4 regions of the Mycobacterium montefiorense genome follow, and region 1 is predicted to be linked to each of the others. Evidence: riboswitches for the same ligand, from Rfam matches in the RefSeq annotation. Region 1 holds a riboswitch; each other region holds the start of a gene.
The links. A riboswitch is a leader RNA that binds a small molecule or an ion and turns the genes downstream of it on or off. The one in region 1 is predicted to bind magnesium.

Region 1 (4,991 bases):
GCCCTGTGGACAGATCCAGGGTCGCGGAATACCCGCGGCCGGACCACGTCATCGCACACATCAGCGACACCCACCTCATAGCCGGTGACGGCGACCTCTACGGCGACGTCGATGCGGAGGCTCGATTATCCGAGCTGCTTGAGCGGCTTGAGGCTTCCCAAATACGCCCCGACGCAGTCATTTTCACCGGCGACCTGGCCGACAAGGGACAGCCCGGGGCTTACCGCAAGCTGCGCTGCCTGGTTGAGCCGTTGGCCGATCGCCTTGGAGCTGAGGTCATCTGGGTGATGGGTAACCACGACAACCGAGCGGCACTGCGCGAGCATCTGTTGCGCGAGGCTCCGACGATGGCGCCGATGGACCGGGTGCACGATATCGCGGGTTTGCGGGTAATCGTCTTGGACACTTCGGTTCCCGGCTACCATCACGGGGAGATCGCGCCGGCGCAGTTGCAGTGGCTCGCGGCGCAGCTGGCCGAACCCGCCCCCTTCGGCACCATCCTCGCGATGCATCACCCGCCGATTCCCTGCGTGCAGGACCTCTCCGTCATGGTAGAGCTGCGCGATCAAGGCCCACTTGCCGCGGTTCTGCGTGGCACCGATGTGCGCAGCATCCTCGCCGGACACCTGCACTACTCGACCTCGGCGACCTTTGCCGGCATTCCTGTTTCGGTTGCCTCGGCCAGCTGCTATTCCCAGGACCTTCTGACGGCGGGGACCCGGGGTCGCGATGGTGCACAGGCATTCAATCTCGTGCACTGCTACCCAGAAACTGTGGTGCACACCGTTATTCCGCTGGCCAGCGGTCCCACTGTGGGACGGTTCGTACGGCCGGCGGCCGTGCGCCAAGAACTCGCCGACGCCGGGGTGAGTATTCTTCCGGCCAGCCGGATACCGCGCATCGCACATCAGCTCGCGCGCACATGGCCAGCTGCCAGCCGACGCACGGACTAACGCACCTTCACTCGCCGCCGATTTTCAGTCGTCTTCGGCTCCTCGCTCCCACGGCGCGGGCACCGGGAAGTACCGGTCCAGAAACTCGCCGACAACATGCGCCCGCTCGCCCATGCTCACTTCCGGGAAGCTGCCATCGTTGAGGCAGAAGAAGTCGAACTTGCGCTTCCTCAGCAGCTGCGGCAATTTGGCCAGCCCCGACCGCATTGTGGTGTCGACGTAGAGCACCTTGGCGCACTCGTGCTGAACCGCACGGCCAGTCATCAATGCGTAGTAGTGGTACAGCGAATTGGTCACCGAGATGTCGGTGCTGGCGCGAAAGCGACTCGCTTGAGTGCGCGCGAACTCCTGCGGAAACTCACGCTCGAGTTCCAGCAACACGCTCTTGCGCAGCGGGGCAGCGCTGTGCTCGAGGTGGCGCGTGATGACCTTCCCGAACTTGTCCCACAGCAACTGCCGGTTGACGCGCGCTGCGTTCTCGAAGCCGCTGCGCTCCGGATGGTTGGCGCCAAGTCCGATGCGCGTGCCCGCTTCGATGAACTTCGTGACGCCTCCCGGCGAGAAGAACATTGTGGGTGAAACGGGCCGGCCGAAGAACATGTCATCGTTCGAGTAGAGGAAATGCTCTGCCAGACCTGGGATGTGGTGCAGCTGGCTCTCGACCGCGTGGCTGTTGTACACCGGCAACGCCGACAGATCGGTGAAGTGATCCTCGGCGCGCACGATGGTGACCTTCGGGTGGGCGGCGAGCCACCTGGGAACCGGCGAATCCGTCGCGACGAAAATCCGTCGCACCCATGGGGCGAAGGCGTGCACCGAGCGCAGCGCGTACTTCAATTCGTCGATCTGACGGATGCGCGCATCGGCTTCATCGCCTTCGCCGACAACCTGCCCCGCCATCGCCGCCGCGCGCCGTGCGCAGAACTCCGGGTCGTTGCCGTCCACCCAGGAGAACACCATGTCGATGTCGAACGTCACGTCGCCGGCGTGGGGGGCGAACATGCCGTCGATCGTCCGCCACGTGCGGCCGAACATATCGACGGTGGTGTACGCGATGTCGGCGAGCACCAACACCTTGCGCGTGAGCGAATTCTCGATCGGACAAATCGCCTGCATCCCATCGAAGACCCAGAACTGCAGCTCGACCCCGGCAGACGCGCCGTAACGCAGCCCAAAACGCGGGCATTCCCGGTGGCGAAACACCCGCAGCAACCGCGGGTCCGGGTCTGCCGACAGCAGGCCATCACCCAGGTACACCGAGCGGCGCCCGGTCCCGTCGAGGATCTTGGCGCGCAGCGGCACTTCAAGACATGCGGACATCAGAGTCTCGGCGACCCGGGCGCGCAACGCGATGTCCACGACAAGCGCCGGGCGGCCGTCCGCACCGCGGATCAGAACGAAAGGGACGCCCGCCATGTTCAGTTCGTCGCAGACGAACAACAGGTCGGCCAACATCGCCTCATACGGAGTCAGGCGCACCTCATCGGCCGAGCTGATTGAGCCCGCCCGGGGGGCGACATCGACCAATCTGGTCATGGGAACACCTGCCTTCCAGAGTCAATACGGGTCACGACATGCACAAAGAGGGAACCCGCGAAGCGGAATAGCAGGCGATGCTGCCCCCACACGTTGAGCTTCGGCACTGAACGACGTATCCCCGGGAGCCGGGAAAGCCACTTGGGACCACCCCTTAAGCCGGGGAGATCTGTCCTGATCTTGGGCGTCTCTCGACGTCGTGAGATCAGTGGCCTGTGTTCGTTCAGGAGCCTCGCCTAACGAGGTGCCTCAGCAGGCTAGCTCCGTTTCAGGCTTCCGGCAACACGCTTTTGCGTGCGAAGACGCAGCCGAAGCGCGCGGTGCGGCTCAAGTCCCACGTCACGCCCGCCTCCACAGTCACCTCGCGCTTAGCCGCGCGTCGGCTACTCGGACGGCTCTTCGGGCGCCGAGGTGCCCTTGTCAGGCGACTTGGAGACCGATTTGGGCAGTAGCACCTCGAGGGCGGGTCCCGTCATCCGCCGGAACGCGCGCCGCGGCCGGTTGGCGTCCAGGATGGCGACCTCGAGATTGGCTACGTCCAGTGCAGGCTGGTCGCCGTTCGAGGAGTCGGCGCTGCCGGCCCGCAGCGCGTCGATCGCGATCCCCAAAGCTTCGCGCAGGTCGGCGTTTTCGGCGTACGACTCCTTGAGCGCGGTCGTGATCGGCTCTGTGGTCCCGCCCATCACCACGAAGTGCGGCTCGTCGGCGATGGACCCGTCGTAGGTGATCCGGTACAACTCAGGCGGTTTCGTCTCGCCGTAGTGCGCAACCTCGGCGACGCACAGCTCGACCTCGTAGGGCTTGGCTTGCTCGGTGAAGATGGTGCCGAGGGTCTGCGCGTAGACGTTGGCCAGCTGCCGGCCGGTGACATCGCGGCGGTCGTAGGCGTAGCCGCGGGTGTCGGCGAACTGAATGCCCCCACGGCGCAGATTGTCGAATTCGTTGAACTTGCCCGCAGCCGCAAAGCCGACACGGTCGTAGAGTTCGCTGATCTTCTGCAGCGAGCGCGACGGATTCTCCGCGACGAAAAGCACGCCGCCGGAGTAGGCCAGCGCCACCACGCTGCGGCCCCGCGCGATGCCCTTGCGCGCGAGCTCGCTGCGCTCACGCATCGCCTGCTCAGGCGAGATGAAATACGGGAAGCTCACTTCTCACCGCCATCCGGACCGAAAGTGTCAGCGCGCGAGCGGCTTTCGATGACCTCCCGGGCTAGTTCGGCGATCCGGCTCTCGGGCACGTCGACTGCTCCTTCGGCACCGATGGTGACCGCCGTGGGGAAGATGCCGCGAACCAGATCCGGTCCGCCGGTGGCGGAATCGTCGTCGGCGGCGTCGTAGAGCGCTTCCACGGCGACTCGCACCGCGGAATCGGCGTCGGCGACTCGGGAATACAGCTTCTTGATCGAGGACTTGGCGAAGATCGACCCCGACCCCACCGACTGGTATCCCTCTTCCTCGATGTTCCAGCCACCCGCCGCGTCGAACGACACTATGCGCCCGGCGCTTTCGGGATCGGCCGCGTGGATGTCGTAGCCCGCCAGCAGCGGCAGGGCCACCAGCCCCTGCATCGCGGCGGCGAGGTTGCCGCGCACCATGATCGCGAGCCGGTTTACCTTGCCGGCGAAGGTGAGCGGTACGCCTTCCAACTTCTCGTAGTGCTCGAGCTCCACGGCATAGAGGCGGGCGAATTCGACCGCGATCGCGGCCGTGCCGGCGATGCCGGTCGCGGTGTAGTCGTCGGTGATGTAGACCTTTTTGACGTCGCGGCCGGCGATCATGTTGCCCTGCGTGGAGCGCCGGTCACCGGCGATGAGCACACCGCCGGGATATTTCAGGGCGACGATCGTGGTGCCGTGCGGCAGGTGTCCGGCGTCACCACCGGATTGACCTCCACCGCCACCCAGCACTGCGGGTAGCAATTCCGGCGCCTGGCGGCGCAACAGGTCGGCGAACGAAGACGTGTTTACAGCAGAGAATCCGGGTAGTGACGAGTTAGTGGGCAGGCGATCGGGGAAAGACCAGGTCACTGTCCGCCCTTTTGGACGTACGCACGAACGAAGTCCTCCGCGTTTTCCTCAAGGACGTCGTCAATCTCGTCGAGCAAGTCGTCGGTCTCCTCGGTCAGTTTCTCGCGACGCTCTTGACCCGCGGCTGTGGTGCCAACGACGTCGTCGCCGCCGCCTCCGCCACGCTTGGTCTGCTCCTGCGCCATCGCCGCCTCCTGCTTCGTCTGGGCTGTTCACTGGCCGCTTAAACATGCCCGCTGGTATCTCTACCCTACCGGTCGAACCCGACGTTCTTCGGTTAACAAGCCTCAGCTCGTCAGTTGTTCCACCAGTTCGACGGCACTGTCAACGGAGTCCAGCAAGGCCCCGACATGCGCCTTGCTGCCCCGCAGCGGCTCCAGCGTCGGAATGCGCACCAGCGAATCGCCACCGAGATCGAAAATCACCGAGTCCCAACTGGCTGCGGCGATGTCGCCCCCGAACCTGCGCAGGCACTC
Region 2 (4,991 bases), on a different contig from region 1:
TGTGATGATCGCCACCGTCGGTGGCGTCAACACGATGTGGATCACGGCATGCTGTTTCGGGTTGTCGTTCATCGCAATTGGGGCACTACGCCTGGAGGGCACCGGCAAGCCGCACCACACGGTCCGACCACAAGGGTTGATGTCAGGGGTCGCCGAAGGCCTGCGGTTTGTGTGGAACCTGCGGGTGCTTCGAACGCTCGGGTTGGTCGACTTGGTCGTCACCGCGCTGTACCTGCCGATGGAAAGCGTGTTGTTTCCCAAATACTTCAGCGACCGTCATCAACCCGCGGAGTTGGGCTGGGCGTTGATGGCCCTGGGGGTCGGCGGCGTGGTGGGCGCGCTCGGCTATGCCCTGCTCTCGAAATACACCCGGCGGCGCACGGCCGTGCTGACCGCGACGCTCACCTTTGGTGCCGCGTCGGTCGGCATCGCGTTCCTGCCGCCGTTGCCGGTGATCCTGGTGCTGTGCGCGGTGACCGGTTTGGTCTACGGGCCGATTCAACCGATCTACAACTATGTGATGCAGACCCGGGCCCCACACCACCTGCGCGGCCGGGTGGTCGGGGTGATGACGGGGCTTACCTTCGCCGCGGGCCCGTTGGGCTTGCTGGTGGCCGGCCCGCTGGCCGACGCCGCCGGGCTGCGGGTGACGTTCCTGACGTTGGCGGTGCCCATCATCGTGATCGGCCTGATCGCGATCGCGCTGCCGTCGCTGCGTGAACTCGACCGCGCACCCGAGTTTGCTGGCGATAACGAGCCGTAAAATCAGCCCGTGAGCACCACAGTCAATGACGACACCCTGGCCGGCCTGATCGCCGACCTGCCGGATGGGATGGTCGTCACCGACCCCTCCATCACCGACGGCTACCGCCACGATCGCGCTTTCGACCCGTCAGCCGGCACGCCGCTGGCCGTGGTCCGGCCGCGCCGCACCGAAGACGTGCAGAAGGTGTTGCGCTGGGCCACCGCCCATCAAGTGCCCGTCGTACCGCGGGGAGCCGGCAGCGGTTTGTCCGGTGGGGCGACCGCGCTGGCGAACGGGATCGTGTTGTCGACGGAAAAGATGCGCGACATCACCGTCGACCCGGTCACCCGCACCGCGGTATGCCAGCCCGGCCTGCTCAACGCCGAGGTGAAGAAGGCCGTCGCCGGATACGGCCTCTGGTACCCGCCGGACCCGTCGTCATACGAGATCTGCAGCATCGGCGGCAATATCGCCACCAACGCCGGGGGCTTGTGCTGTGTGAAGTACGGCGTCACCACTGATTACGTGCTGGGCATGCAGGTGGTGCTGGCCGACGGCACCGCGGTACGGCTCGGCGGCCCGCGGCTCAAGGACGTCGCGGGCCTGAGCCTGACCAAGCTCTTCGTCGGCAGTGAGGGCACGCTGGGTGTCGTCACGGAAGTGACGCTGCGGCTGCTGCCCGCCCAAAACACCTCCAGCGTCGTGGTGGCCACGTTCGCCTCGCTGGAATCGGCGGTCGACGCGGTGCTCGGGGTCTCGGCGCGGCTGCGGCCCGCGATGCTGGAGTTCATGGATTCGGCGGCGATCAATGCCGTCGAGGACACCTTGCGCATGGACCTGGATCGCGGGGCCGCCGCGATGCTGGTGGCCGCCTCCGACGAGCGCGGCCGCGCCAGCGGTGAGGACGCCGAACTGATAGCGGCGATATTTGCCGAGCACAATGCAACGGACGTTTTCACCACGGACGATCCGGATGAAGGCGAGGCGTTCGTCGCCGCGCGCCGATTCTGCATCCCGGCGGTCGAGGCCAAGGGATCGCTGCTGCTCGAAGACGTCGGGGTGCCGCTTCCGGCGCTGGGCGAGCTGGTCACCGGGATTGCCCGTATCGCCGAGGAACAGGACCTGATGATCTCGGTGATCGCGCACGCCGGCGACGGCAACACTCATCCGCTGATCGTGTACGACGCTGCCGACCCCGCGATGACGCAGCGGGCTCAGCTCGCGTTCGGCGAAATCATGGATCTGGCCACCGGGTTGGGCGGCACAATCACCGGTGAGCATGGCGTCGGGCGACTGAAGCGGCCATGGCTGGACGGCTACCTCGGGCCCGAGGTGGTGGCGCTGAATCAGCGCATCAAGCAGGCGCTCGACCCGCTGGGCATCCTGAACCCCGGCGCCGCGATCTAGTTCCGCGTTGGGGCCTTTGCTGGATATTGCCGCTAGTCGTCCAAGCTCATTTCGTCGGCGGTCCACCGCACCGCGGTGACCTCGGGGGCCTTGATGACGTCGGCGAGAGCGGCTTCGATACGGTGGTCGTCGCGTTCGTCGGCAATCACGGTCGCGGCGATGCGGACACCTTGATCACCGGGCAGGTCGATCGCTGTGATCGATTGCACGGTCAGGCTGGGGCGCGAAATGGCGTCAAACACCAAGCCGCGGATGTGCGCTTCGGCGCGCGTGGCGCAGCGGACCTCGAATCGGTATTCAGCAGAGGCTTTTTCAGTTCCCGGCCCATGATGGTGGTCCAGACGGCGCCCGATCGGTCGCAGGACGATATTGGCGGCGATCACCGCACCCGCGCCGATCACTGCAGGGATTAGCAGCCCGCCGCCGGCCAGCGCGCCCACCGCGGCGGCGGCCCACAAGGTGGCGGCGGTGTTCAGTCCTGAGATGGTGGCACCTTGTTTCATGATGACGCCAGCGCCGAGAAAACCGATACCGGAGGCGACTTGGGCGGCGACGCGGGTGGGGTCGGCGTTGACACCGGTAAACGCGTAGCCACCCATGACGACGAACAGCGTGGCGCCAAGACTGACCAGGGCTGCGGTGCGCAAACCGGCGTTGCGCGATCGCCACTGCCGTTCCAACCCGATAGCTGCGCCCAGGCCAAGTCCTGCGGCGATCCGCACGACGGTGTCCACTGTGTCGATCATGTTGTACTCCTGGTGTTTTCCCGACAGCGTGCTAATCACGTGACGGAAAGGGCGCGTCGGGTGGTGTCTGCGCAGGTTTGGATTTCGCGCACCGCGCCAGGCCGTGTCGGTTGTCGATCGACACTGCACACACCCGGGGGAACCCGGCTGCGACACCCACTCAGCGGTGCATGAGGTGTCCGGATAGACCTATTCGCGGATTGGGATACGGACCACTGCCACTTGCCATTCGGGTCCTCACCTCCCTCCAGCCACGGGGCAGTTCACCACGCCCACACGGTCGTACCTAACTAGCACAGGTGAGAGAGCACACATCTAAGAGATGGTCTCCGCACCCCTCTCGTCAAAGCTTTGGCACTGCACGGCGTATCAGTCTCGCTGAAGCCACTTGGGCTCAACCCTTAAGCCGGGAAGAGCTGTCCTGACCCGGGGCGTCTTTCGACGTTCGGGGTCAGTGGCCTGTATCCGTGCGGACGCCTCACCTATCGAGGTGCTGCGCGAACAAGCCTGGCACACATCAGCTCATCGGGTCAACCCACGGGCGGCGGCTGCCCCGAAGCGGCATGCCGTGACATCGGAAACCGTTCAGTCCCGAACCGAGGTGCCGTTCAGCCCAGCATCGGGGATGCCCTGACCGAGCGCGCACCGGGGCGTGTCAACCTCGACTGCATCATAGGGTGAGTCGGTGCGGACCGTCTCGCCGGTCGCGACAACTGTTGCACCAGAAGGGGTTCGATTCAGAAATCGGGTGATTGCGAATCCACCGGCTCCACGTCGCGGCGATCGGCCACTCCACGACTCCGACGAGCGCCAGCGCACCCAGTCCGGCGTAGTAGAGGTGGCCGGGCAGCCCTAGTGGCACGCCGAGAAGGGCGAGGGTGGGCGGCCCGGTCTCGGCGGCCGGTGTAATCGCGCCAGCGTCGGTGTCGGACTCACTGTAGAGAAAGCTTGACCGGTGCGAGCCCAGCATTGAGAATTGCGGTAGCACCTCGCTAGGTGAGGCGTCCGCACGGATACAGGCCACTGACCCCGAACGTCGAAAGACGCCCCGGGTCAGGACAGCTCTTCCCGGCTTAAGGGTTGAGCCCAAGTGGCTTCTGCGGCTGGATTTTTCGGTCGCGAATACGGCGTGCAGTGCCAAAGCTCTGACGAGAGGGGTGCGTGCTCAGCCGGTTCGGCTCGGCGCAACACCCCGTGTGCTGTGAGTTGACGCCCGCGTGCGTCCCGGCTGCGAGGAGGTGGGGAATCACCATTGGATAAAAGTAATAAACCGCCGTCCGCGGATTCGGTACTGTCCCCACTTTGCCGCGGGCCTATTTCGTCGTGCGGATCCTGAACGCCGTTCTCCATCAACCTGTTACGGTTGCGCTTCGTTGGGGTGCCAGACGGCGCAGACGGTTCTGGGCCACCTGGCGCACCCTTGCCTTGGCAACCCCGAATCGGCCAGTGCTGTCCCGCCGCGTAAGGCTGGGCTGCTCACCTTGCGCGGCTAACCACGCCCGCAGAAAGGATTCACAGATGCACAGCGCCGTGCGGCATACAGCTTCGTCGCCCGCAATCGAAAGTTACTGCCGCCGACGGGAATCCCGGAGATGACAGTGCCTATGCTGGGCCCGTTGACAACGTCAGGTTTCGAGCACAAGTGGTGGTTCTTATTTGTGTTCGTCGTCATCGGGTTGGTCGGCCTGTACGTCCTGGCCCTGATCAGCCGACGACGGCGACTGCTGCGATTTGCCAATATGGACATACTGGAGCGCGTAGCGCCGACGGGATCGAGGCGGTGGCGGCACCTGCCGGCGATCCTGCTCGTGGTTGCGCTGCTCGCGTCGACGGTGGGGTTGGCCGGCCCGACCCATTCGGTACAGATTCCGCGCAATCGCGCAGTCGTCATGTTATTGATCCAGGTATCGCCGGCGATGACCGCCACCGACATGGCACCGAGCAGGCTGGTCGCCGCCCAGCAAGTCGGTAGACAATTCACCGAACAGCTCCCTGCAGGAATCAATCTGGGGCTGATCGCCTTCTCTGGCACTCCAGCGGTGTTGGTCTCCCCGACAATCGATCACCAGGCCACCATGACCGCGATCGACAAG
Region 3 (4,991 bases), on a different contig from region 1:
GCGGCCGTCTTCGTGGTCGCCCCGGTGGCGCTGGAGCAGCGTGGGCTGATCGCCCGCATTCTGGCCGTACCCCCGCTGGTGTGGCTGGGCACGATTTCCTATGGCATCTATCTGTGGCACTGGCCGATCTTTCTGGCGCTCAACGGCGAACGCACCGGATGGTCCGGATTGCCGCTGTTCGCCGCCCGGTGCGGGCTCACGCTCGCGGTGGCCGGCGCGTCGTACTGGCTGATCGAACAACCCGTCCGCCGCTGGCGGCCGGCCCGGGTCGCGTTGTTGCCGCTGGCCGCCGCCACCGTGGCCAGCGCCGCCGCGATTACGATGCTGGTGATTCCGGTCGGCACCGGAACCGGTCTACGTGAGAACGGCCTGCACCCCGGCGTTTCGTCGGTCGCGGCGGTGTCCTCGGTGCCGCCGGGTGGCGCTCGCCCGGTCGGCCCGCGAAACCCCAACCGGCCGTTCACCGTTTCGGTATTCGGTGATTCGATCGGCTGGACCTGGATGCACTATCTTCCGCCGACGCCCGGATTCGCGTTCCTCGACCACACTGTCATCGGATGCAGCCTGGTGCGCGGTACACCGTATCGCTACATCGGCCAAACCCTGGATCAGCGGGCGGAATGCGACACGTGGCCGGGCCGATGGGCAACGCAGGTCAGCCAGGATCAGCCGGATGTCGCACTGCTGATCATCGGCCGGTGGGAAACGGTGGACCGCGTCAACGAAGGGCAGTGGACCCACATCGGTGATCCGACCTTCGACGCCTATCTCAACGGCGAGTTAGAGCGAGCACTGAACATCGTGAGCGCGAGCGGAGTTCGAGTGGTGGTCGCCACGGTGCCCTACAGCCGGGGCGGCGAGAAACCGGATGGCCGGTTATACCCAGAGGACCAACCGGACCGGGTCAACCAATGGAACACCATGCTGCGCAATACCGTTGCGCAGCATCCGAATGTTTCGATCTTGGATCTGAACAAAAAGCTTTGCCCCGACGGTGTTTACAGCGCCAAGGTCGACGGCATCAAGGTACGCAGCGACGGCGTCCATCTCACCCCGGAAGGGGTCAAGTGGCTGACGCCCTGGCTGGAAGAGTCACTGCGCTAGACGCCTAGTCGTCAGTGCGGCAGCTGATTTCCATGCTGTCGCTTTCCCGGACCAGAAAATTGAAGCTGATGTAGCCGTTGGCGGCATCGCGAACACGATCGAGATAGGGAGCCATATCCGACGAGCTGGCATTGTCGGCAACGACCAAAGCGCCTGTGGTAAGCCGGGGCTCGAGCATTTTGATGACCGGAAGGTAGAGATCTTTCCAGCCGTCGAGCAAGACGAATTCGACCGGCCCGTCCACCGCCTCCAGCGTGGTCAGCGCATCTCCCTCGAGAATGGTGATCACGTCGTCTAAGCCGGTCTCCGCGAACGTCTTCTTTGCGGCGGCTATCTTGCTCGCACTGAGTTCCGTGGTCACCACGCGCCCGACACCGTTGTCGCGTACCGCCGCCGCAAGATGAATGGCGGAGATACCGAAAGACATTCCGAATTCGACAACGGTCGTCGGACGGGTAGCCCGGATCAGCGCGTACAGCAGCCGCCCGGCCTCGGGAGTCACCGGGATGTAGAACTCGCTCATCGCCTCGGCGCGTTCCGCTGTGGTCATCGGTCGATCGAACTGACCATGCCGCTCACGCAGCAGCGACATCTGGTTCTTGGTTTCGGTGTACATCCGGTCGAGCACCGACTCGACGCGAGGGTCTTGCAAGGACGTGGCCATGCCCACGAGGGTATTCCTCGGCGATGTTCAGCCGTGCAGAGCTCGACGATCGGTAAATGTGACACGTGCCACGCCTGGTGTAAAAAGTCTGCAAAGACGTTTGACGAGCGGTGGGTCCTAGTGCCAGCATGTACGGGCAAGCACCTCGGTAGGTGAGGCGTCTGCACGGACACAGGCCACTGACCCCGAACGTCGAGAGACGCCCCGGGTCAGGACAGCTCTTCCCGGACCCAAGGGTTGAGCCCAAGTGGCTTCTGGACATGGTCCAGATACGCCGTGCAGTGCCGAAGCTCCGACGAGAGGGGTGCGGCCTGGTCGGCGCATGGTCCGGCCATTCGTTCGTCTTTTGCGTGTGATGTGACGACACCCTCGTGTGTCATGGCCGTGAGGAGGTGAGGGCGAGATGAGTCCCGGCGATAGTTGGTATCCAAAATCCATCTTGATCCGATCCGGTTCCGGCGTTTCTTTCTGCTCACGCAGCTCTTTGGATTTGCTGTCCCACAACCGTATTGACGGTGGCGGCACTAGCGAATGCTCGGCGCGCTGACGAGCCGAATCGGCCTTCCGAAAAGGGGAAGACCATGACTTTTGTTGTTGTGCACCGTATTAACGGTCGTGGAATGCTGCGCGGACGGGCAACGCTGCGCGGACGGTCGATGCTACGTGCGGGTCGGCTGCTGACAAACAGGTTGTCCGCCATGCACATTCCGACACCCGAAGAGCGGGCGAACCTGTACGCGTCGCTGACGCCGATCGGTGTGCTCTCGGCCGCGCCGGGTGCAGCGTCATCGGGCAGTGCGGTCAACTACCGATGATTCGTTGCGCCTAACGGTCCCAGCGGCGGGAGCGGGTTGCTCACCCGCCGCTGGGGCGCGTTCAACACCCGATCTGTGTAGCCCGACTACTGATAGCGAGAACGCCATGACTTTGACCTCCCCCCCGTCCCGCACTACCGGCGCTGTAAGCCCGGACACTTCCGGGCAAGCCACCCTGGATTCCGCGCACACCGGTGACATCGTCGGTGCGTTCGGTCGCATCAAGCGCGACGAGACCGGCTCGTTCAGCGGCCGCTGGCGGCGGTTGCGCACCCTGCTGGTGATCACTGGTCCCGGATTGATCGTCATGGTGGGCGACAACGACGCCGGCGGTGTCGCGACCTACGCGCAAGCCGGTCAGGACTACGGGATGAACCTGTTGTGGTCCCTGGCATTGCTGATTCCGGTGCTGTACGTGAACCAGGAGATGGTGCTGCGGTTAGGCGCGGTCGCCCGCGTAGGTCACGCGCGCCTGATCTTCGAGCGGTTCGGCAAGTTCTGGGGCGCTTTCAGCGTCGGTGATCTGCTGGTTCTGAATGCCCTAACGATCGTCACCGAATTCATCGGTGTCGCGCTGTCATTGGGATTCCTGGGCTGTCCGAAGATAGTGGCGATCCCCGCCGCTGCCGTACTGCTGTTCGCTGTGGTGGCTGGCGGCTCGTTTCGGCGCTGGGAAGGGCTGATGTTCCTGCTGATAGCCGTGAACGTTGTGATGATCCCAATGGTGCTGATGGTGCACCCGAGTCCGAAAACCACTGGTGGCGGCCTAATCCCGCACATTCCGGGTGGATTGAACTCCACGGTCCTGCTGTTGATCATCGCGATTGTGGGGACCACGGTGGCACCCTGGCAGTTGTTCTTCCAGCAGTCCAACGTGGTGGACAAGCGCATCACCGCACGCTGGATTCCGTACGCGCGAGCCGATTTGATCATCGGCATCGTCGTGGTCATTGCCGGGGGGACGGCGCTGATGGCTGTCACCGCCTTCGGCCTGCCCGGATCCGGGGTTGCCGGCAGCTTCACCGACGCCGGCGCGGTCGCGAGCAGCCTGCACCACCCGGTGGGGGCGCTGTTCGCGATCATCTTGCTGGACGGTTCGTTGATCGGGGCCAACGCGGTTGGGCTGGCCACTACCTATGCGATCGGTGACGCGATGGGCAAGCGGCACTCCCTGCACTGGAAAATCAGCGAGGCGCCGTGGTTCTACGGCGGCTACGCGCTCCTGCTTGGTGTGTCGGCCGCGGTGGCGTTCAGCCCCGATCACATCCTCGGGCTGATCACGCAGGGCGTGCAGGCGTTTGCCGGCATCCTGTTGCCCTCGGCAACGGTGTTCCTGGTTTTGCTCTGCAACGACCGGGCGATCCTGGGGCCGTGGGTAAACACGCTGCGGCAGAACATCGTTGCGTGGGCCATCGTGTGGTCGCTGGTGCTGTTGTCGCTGGCGTTGACGGCGGCGACGTTCTTCCCGGACATGTCCACGGCCACCCTCGAGGGAGGGCTCGGTGCCGGCGTCGCAGCGGGCGTCATCGGCGGTGCTCTGGCGATCATCGGCGCTCGCCGATCCAGCGATCCGCACGAGTCGAAACTCGCGCGCGCCGAGCGCCGAGCTCGGCGCCAAAAGGATCGGCTGAACTGGCACACCCCCAACCTTGCTTCCCTTGCCCGCCCGGTTATTTCGCCGCCTCGCCGGGCAGGACTGTTGATCCTGCGCGGTTACCTGGTGCTGGCGGTGGTATTTGCGATCGTCAAGCTCGTTGAGGTCGGCGTCGGCTGACGATTACCGCGAACCGTTGGGTAGCAGAACGATCTTTCCGTGCGTGTGCCGGTGTTCGAGTTCCTCGAAGGCGTCGGCCACCCGATCCAACGGATAGCCGGCGGCGATGTCGAAATCGACCGCGCCGCCGGCTATCAGTTCGGCGATCTCGGTGAGCACTTCCGGTGTGGACGCGTCGGTGCTGCCTTCAGTCTTGGCGCCGACTTCGCTCGCCTTCTGGAAAGAGATGATCGTGTCGATGCGCTGCGGTGCCACTCCCAGATCCACGGCTAGCTGAACGTAGTCCGGACCGAACAGGTCGATGAACGCGTCGATTCCGTTCGGCGCAGCCTCACGCAGCCTCACGCAGGCGCTCGGCCAGGCCGTCGCCGTAGCTGATCGGGATCACGCCGTGTGCTCGCAGCCAGTCGGCGTTGCCCTCTCCGGCGATGCCGAGCACTCGGGCCTTGAGCAGGATCAGCAGCTGGACGACAAGACTGCCGACGCCGCCGGCGGCCGCCGACACGGCGACGGTCTCGCCCGCCCGCGGCGCGACCGCACGGACCGCCGCGTATGCCGTCGCGCCGACGACGTAAAGCGAACCCGCTGCTTCCCAACTTAATTGGGAAGGCTTGCGGATCAGCTGATCGACCGG
Region 4 (4,991 bases), on a different contig from region 1:
TGGCGTGCAGCTGGCTACCATTGCCGGTGAACGCGAAGATGTTGCGCCAGTAGACCGGAGTGTTCACACGATGAAATCAGCCCGCGTGCCCGGATTGCCGATCGGTGAGGCCAAGGCCGCCGCCGACGAGGCGGCCGTTCCCGATTACATGGCCGAACTCAGCATCTTCCAGGTGTTGCTCAACCATCCGCAGCTCGCGCGTGCGGTCAACGACCTGCTCGCCACCATGCTGTGGCACGGTTCCCTCGACGCGCGGTTACGGGAACTGATAATCATGCGGATCGGGTGGCTCACCGCATGCGAATACGAATGGACCCAGCATTGGCGCGTCGCGACCCGGTTGGGCGTGACGGCCGAAGACCTGGTCGGCGTGCGCGACTGGCAACAGCACGACGCATTCGGCCCCACCGAGCGTGCGGTGCTGGCGGCCACCGACGACGTGGTGCGCCACGGCGCGGTGAGTGCTGAAAGCTGGGCGGCTTGCGAACGTGAATTGCACAGCGACAAAACGATTCTCGTGGTGCTCGTCACCGCGATCAGCGCGTGGCGAATGGTCTCGTCGATTCTGCAGAGCCTCGAAGTCCCGTTGGAGGACGGCGTGTCGGGCTGGCCGCCCGACGGGTGTGCACCCGCGAGTTGATTGCCATGTCAGGCAATAACTCATAGCGTCGTGACATGCGGACCAGAGTCGCCGAGCTGCTCGGTGTGGAGTTCCCGATATGCGCCTTCAGCCACTGTCGCGATGTCGTCGCCGCGGTCACCAACGCGGGTGGATTCGGCGTCCTCGGGGCGGTCGCGCACAGCCCGCAGCGGCTGAGCAGCGAGCTGGCCTGGATCGAGGAGCAGACCGGCGGCAAGCCCTACGGGGTCGACCTGCTGCTGCCGCCCAAATACGTCGGCGCCGAGCAAGGCGGCATCGACGCGAAACAGGTCAGGGACCTGCTTCCGGAGGAGCACCGCGCGTTCGTCGAAGACTTGCTCGCCCGGTACGGCATCAGCGCGCCGGCCGAACCGCCGCGTGCATCCGCCGGCGGCCTCAACATCTCGCCCAAGGGGTATGAGCCGCTGCTCGAAGTCGCCTTTGCCCATGACATCCGGTTGATCGCCAGCGCGCTCGGGCCGCCGCCTGCCGACCTCGTCGAACGCGCGCACGGCCACGACGTGTTGGTGGCGGCGCTGGCCGGCACCACCGCGCACGCGCGACGACACGCCGCGGCCGGAGTCGATCTGATCGTTGCGCAGGGCACCGAGGCGGGCGGTCATACCGGCGAGGTGGCGACCATGGTCCTGGTTCCCGAAGTCGTCGACGCGGTCGCACCGGTCCCGGTGCTGGCTGCGGGCGGGATCGCCCGCGGCCGCCAGATCGCCGCGGCGCTGGCGCTGGGTGCCGAGGGCGTGTGGTGCGGCTCGGTCTGGCTGACCACCGAGGAGGCCGAGACGGATCCGGTGGTCAAGGAGAAGTTCCTGGCCGCCAGTTCTTCGGACACGGTGCGATCGCGGTCGATGACCGGCAAACCGGCGCGGATGCTGCGAACGGCCTGGACCGAGGAATGGGAGCGGCCCGAAAACCCGGCGCCTCTTGGTATGCCGCTGTAGACGACCCTGGTGACCGAACCTCAGATGCGTATCAACCAGGCGGCCGCTCATCCCGGCACCAAGGCTCGTGAGCTGGCAACCTATTTCGTCGGCCAGGTGGTCGGTTCGCTCGACCGGGTCCGGCCGACCCGAAAGGTCATGCTCGACATGATCGAAGAGTTCGCCGAAACCATCGGACGGCTGGAAAACTTGGCCGACGATTGACCAGGCGACCGGGCGTTCCGGAATGGATGTAGCCTCGCGTGCGGCGACCAAGCGTGCCGCGGCTGTGAACCATGCCACAGCCGCTCAGGTCATAGCATTTGCGCAGTTCAGCACCGGAAGAGCTGATGGAAACCTGTGAAGACGCCCAGAACTTGCCCGACACGCGCCGGAACGGATTGACCCGATTGGGCCCCTCGTGGAGGATGGCAGCAGCACCTCGTTAGGTGAGGCGGCTACACGAACACAGGCCACTGACCCCGAACGTCGAAAGACGCCCCGGGTCAGGACAGCTCCTCCCGGCTTAAGGGTTGAGCCAAAGTGGCTTCCGAATTTCCGGACACGTCGTGTGGTGCCAAAGCTCTGACGAGAGGGGTGCGGATTTCTGGCGGTCGCCGGATTCTGAACTCCTTTTGGTGCGCGCACTAGACGTGGGTAAACCGCACGCGTCGTGGCCGTAGAGGAGGTGAGGGACTCGTGAGTTCCAGTGGCAGTCCGGAGCGAAATCCGGGCTCCGTTCCGTCCCGATCCGGCCTCCGGCTCGACGCCCTCGGCTAAGTCACCGCATAACGTTAATCGGCTTGCCGCTCAAGCGTTCTCGGATCGGAACTACTACGGGACGGACACCTCAGTCCAGTCAGTACCCGTCTGCGATTCCGTCAGGAGACGATCATGACCGCAGCACTGTTCGACGAAGTAGTAGCCGTAGCACCCGCCCGCAACCTGCACGTGGTGCCCGACATGACCCCCACGCGGGCTGCCGCACCCAAGAAGGCGGCGCGCCGCGCCGACGCGCTGCCGTTCGGCATCGGCCACGACCCGGTGGTGGACGGCGTGGCGCTGTTGCTGACCGTTCCGGTGCGTCACGTGTACGCGGCCCTGCTGCGTGTTGGGCTGCTCGAAGTCCGGGCTTGATCGGATGGATGCACCCAGTCCGATGGCTCCAAGGGGCTAGTCGACCGCAGGCCGGTTGGCCGGCCAGCTTGCCCCTTGGAGCCGGAAGTTCTTGATTTGCAGTGGTCCGTAGAATCTTCCTAACGGCACCGATCCGGCCATCACCGGGGAGCCTTCGGAAGAACAGCCGCCAGGCCCAGTAGACCCGAACGGGTAGGCCCGTCACAGCCACTATCGAGCGGCCGTGCGTGAGCGCGGCAAGCGGGGTGGTACCGCGGTGCTCGCGCAGGTAGCGCGTCGTCGTCCCCGGCCTGACCGTAGGCACGCAGGAGACGACGCGCACCGTGACCGAAAACGCTGACGCCAGGGCTTATCCCAAGCTCCCCGGTGGGGCCCCCGACTTCCCCGCACTCGAAGTCGATGTTCTCGACTACTGGGCTCGCGACGACACCTTTCGGGCCAGCGTCGCACGGCGTGACGGCGCCGAAGAGTATGTGTTCTATGACGGGCCGCCGTTCGCCAACGGGTTGCCGCATTATGGGCACCTGCTCACCGGCTATGTGAAAGACATTGTCCCGCGGTACCGCACGATGCGCGGATACAAGGTGGACCGCCGCTTCGGCTGGGATACCCACGGGCTGCCCGCCGAACTCGAAGTCGAACGCCAACTCGGCATCACCGACAAGTCCCAGATCGACGACATGGGCATCGCGGCGTTTAACGAAGCCTGCCAGGAATCGGTGTTGCGCTACACCGGCGAATGGCAGGCTTACGTCACGCGTCAGGCCCGCTGGGTCGACTTCGACAACGACTACAAGACGCTTGATCTGCCGTACATGGAGTCGGTGCTCTGGGCGTTCAGACAGCTGTGGGACAAGGGCCTGGCCTACGAGGGCTACCGGGTGCTGCCGTACTGCTGGCGCGACGAAACCCCGTTGTCCAATCACGAATTGCGGATGGACGACGACGTGTACCAGAGCCGCCAGGACCCGGCCCTAACCGTGGGCTTCAAGGTGACCGGTGGCGAGCTGGACGGCGCCTACCTGCTGGTGTGGACCACGACACCGTGGACCCTGCCGTCGAACCTGGCCGTTGCCGTCAACCCGGACGTGGCCTACGCGCAGGTGAAGGTGGGGGATCGGCGGTTCGTGCTGGCCGAGGCGCGGCTGGCCGCCTATGCCCGCGAAATCGGCGAAGAACCCGAAATCCTCGGCACCCATCTCGGCGTCGACCTGCTGGGCACCCGCTACCTGCCCCCGTTCCCGTATTTCATGGCCGGGGAACCGGGGAGAGCAGAAGCATTTCAGGTGCTGCCGGGCGACTTCGTGACCACCGAGGACGGCACCGGAATCGTGCACATGGCGCCGGCCTACGGTGAGGACGACATGGCGACCACCGACAAGGTGGGCATCTTGCCGGTCACCCCGGTCGACTCCAAGGGCCGCTTCGACGTTACGGTCCCGGATTACCAGCGGCAGCACGTCTTTGACGCGAACCCGAACATCATCCGCGACCTGAAGAACCAGAGCGGGCCGGTCGCGGTGAACCAGCCGGTACTGGTTCGTCACGAAACCTACGAGCACCCCTATCCGCACTGCTGGCGATGCCGCAATCCGCTCATCTACCGGGCGGTGTCGTCGTGGTTCGTCGCGGTCACTGAATTCCGGGATCGCATGGTGGAACTGAACCAGGAGATCACCTGGTACCCAGAGCACGTCAAGGACGGCCAGTTCGGCAAGTGGCTGCAGGGCGCCCGCGACTGGTCGATTTCGCGAAATCGTTACTGGGGCACCCCTATTCCGGTTTGGAAGTCCGACGACCCCGCCTATCCACGCATCGACGTCTACGGCAGCCTCGACGAACTCGAGCGCGACTTCGGGGTGCGGCCCACCAATTTGCACCGCCCTTATATCGACGAGCTCACCCGGCCCAACCCCGATGATCCGACCGGAAACAGCACGATGCGGCGCATCCCCGACGTGCTCGACGTTTGGTTCGACTCGGGCTCGATGCCGTACGCCCAGGTGCACTTCCCGTTCGAGAACGCGAACTGGTTCGACACTCACTACCCGGGTGATTTCATCGTGGAATACATCGGGCAGACCCGAGGCTGGTTCTACACCCTGCATGTATTGGCCACCGCGCTGTTCGACCGGCCCGCATTCAAAACCTGTGTGGCACACGGCATTGTGCTCGGCTCCGACGGCCAGAAGATGAGCAAGTCGCTGCGTAACTATCCGGACGTCTCCGAGGTGTTCGACCGCGACGGCTCCGACGCGATGCGGTGGTTCCTGATGGCC

Region 2: linked by a shared signal. The riboswitch ahead of H7K34_RS06215 (MgtC/SapB family protein) and the one ahead of H7K34_RS02570 (stealth family protein) in region 1 are both predicted to bind magnesium.
Region 3: linked by a shared signal. The riboswitch ahead of H7K34_RS23520 (hypothetical protein) and the one ahead of H7K34_RS02570 (stealth family protein) in region 1 are both predicted to bind magnesium.
Region 4: linked by a shared signal. The riboswitch ahead of H7K34_RS18065 (Rv1535 family protein) and the one ahead of H7K34_RS02570 (stealth family protein) in region 1 are both predicted to bind magnesium.

What each region holds. Positions count from the first base shown of each region.
Region 1 is NZ_JACKVL010000006.1:150,103-155,093, reverse strand. It holds gene H7K34_RS02575 (phosphodiesterase) at 6-953, shown strand; gene H7K34_RS02570 (stealth family protein) at 978-2,489, opposite strand; M-box (ykoK) riboswitch at 2,568-2,740, opposite strand; gene prcA (proteasome subunit alpha) at 2,873-3,637, opposite strand; gene prcB (proteasome subunit beta) at 3,634-4,515, opposite strand; gene H7K34_RS02555 (ubiquitin-like protein Pup) at 4,512-4,700, opposite strand; gene dop (pup deamidase/depupylase) at 4,803-4,991, opposite strand, start outside.
Region 2 is NZ_JACKVL010000007.1:338,971-343,961, reverse strand. It holds gene H7K34_RS06225 (multidrug efflux MFS transporter Tap) at 1-763, shown strand, start outside; gene H7K34_RS06220 (FAD-binding oxidoreductase) at 833-2,152, shown strand; gene H7K34_RS06215 (MgtC/SapB family protein) at 2,185-2,898, opposite strand; M-box (ykoK) riboswitch at 3,227-3,395, opposite strand; gene H7K34_RS06210 (hypothetical protein) at 3,569-3,868, opposite strand; M-box (ykoK) riboswitch at 3,880-4,062, shown strand; gene H7K34_RS06205 (VWA domain-containing protein) at 4,491-4,991, shown strand, end outside.
Region 3 is NZ_JACKVL010000017.1:752,898-757,888, reverse strand. It holds gene H7K34_RS23530 (acyltransferase family protein) at 1-1,104, shown strand, start outside; gene H7K34_RS23525 (O-methyltransferase) at 1,109-1,768, opposite strand; M-box (ykoK) riboswitch at 1,906-2,079, shown strand; gene H7K34_RS23520 (hypothetical protein) at 2,350-2,583, shown strand; gene H7K34_RS23515 (NRAMP family divalent metal transporter) at 2,690-4,357, shown strand; partial or broken gene H7K34_RS23510 (NADP-dependent oxidoreductase) at 4,361-4,991, opposite strand, start outside.
Region 4 is NZ_JACKVL010000013.1:983,768-988,758, forward strand. It holds gene H7K34_RS18055 (carboxymuconolactone decarboxylase family protein) at 71-640, shown strand; partial or broken gene H7K34_RS18060 (NAD(P)H-dependent flavin oxidoreductase) at 676-1,800, shown strand; M-box (ykoK) riboswitch at 2,010-2,179, shown strand; gene H7K34_RS18065 (Rv1535 family protein) at 2,470-2,712, shown strand; gene ileS (isoleucine--tRNA ligase) at 3,036-4,991, shown strand, end outside.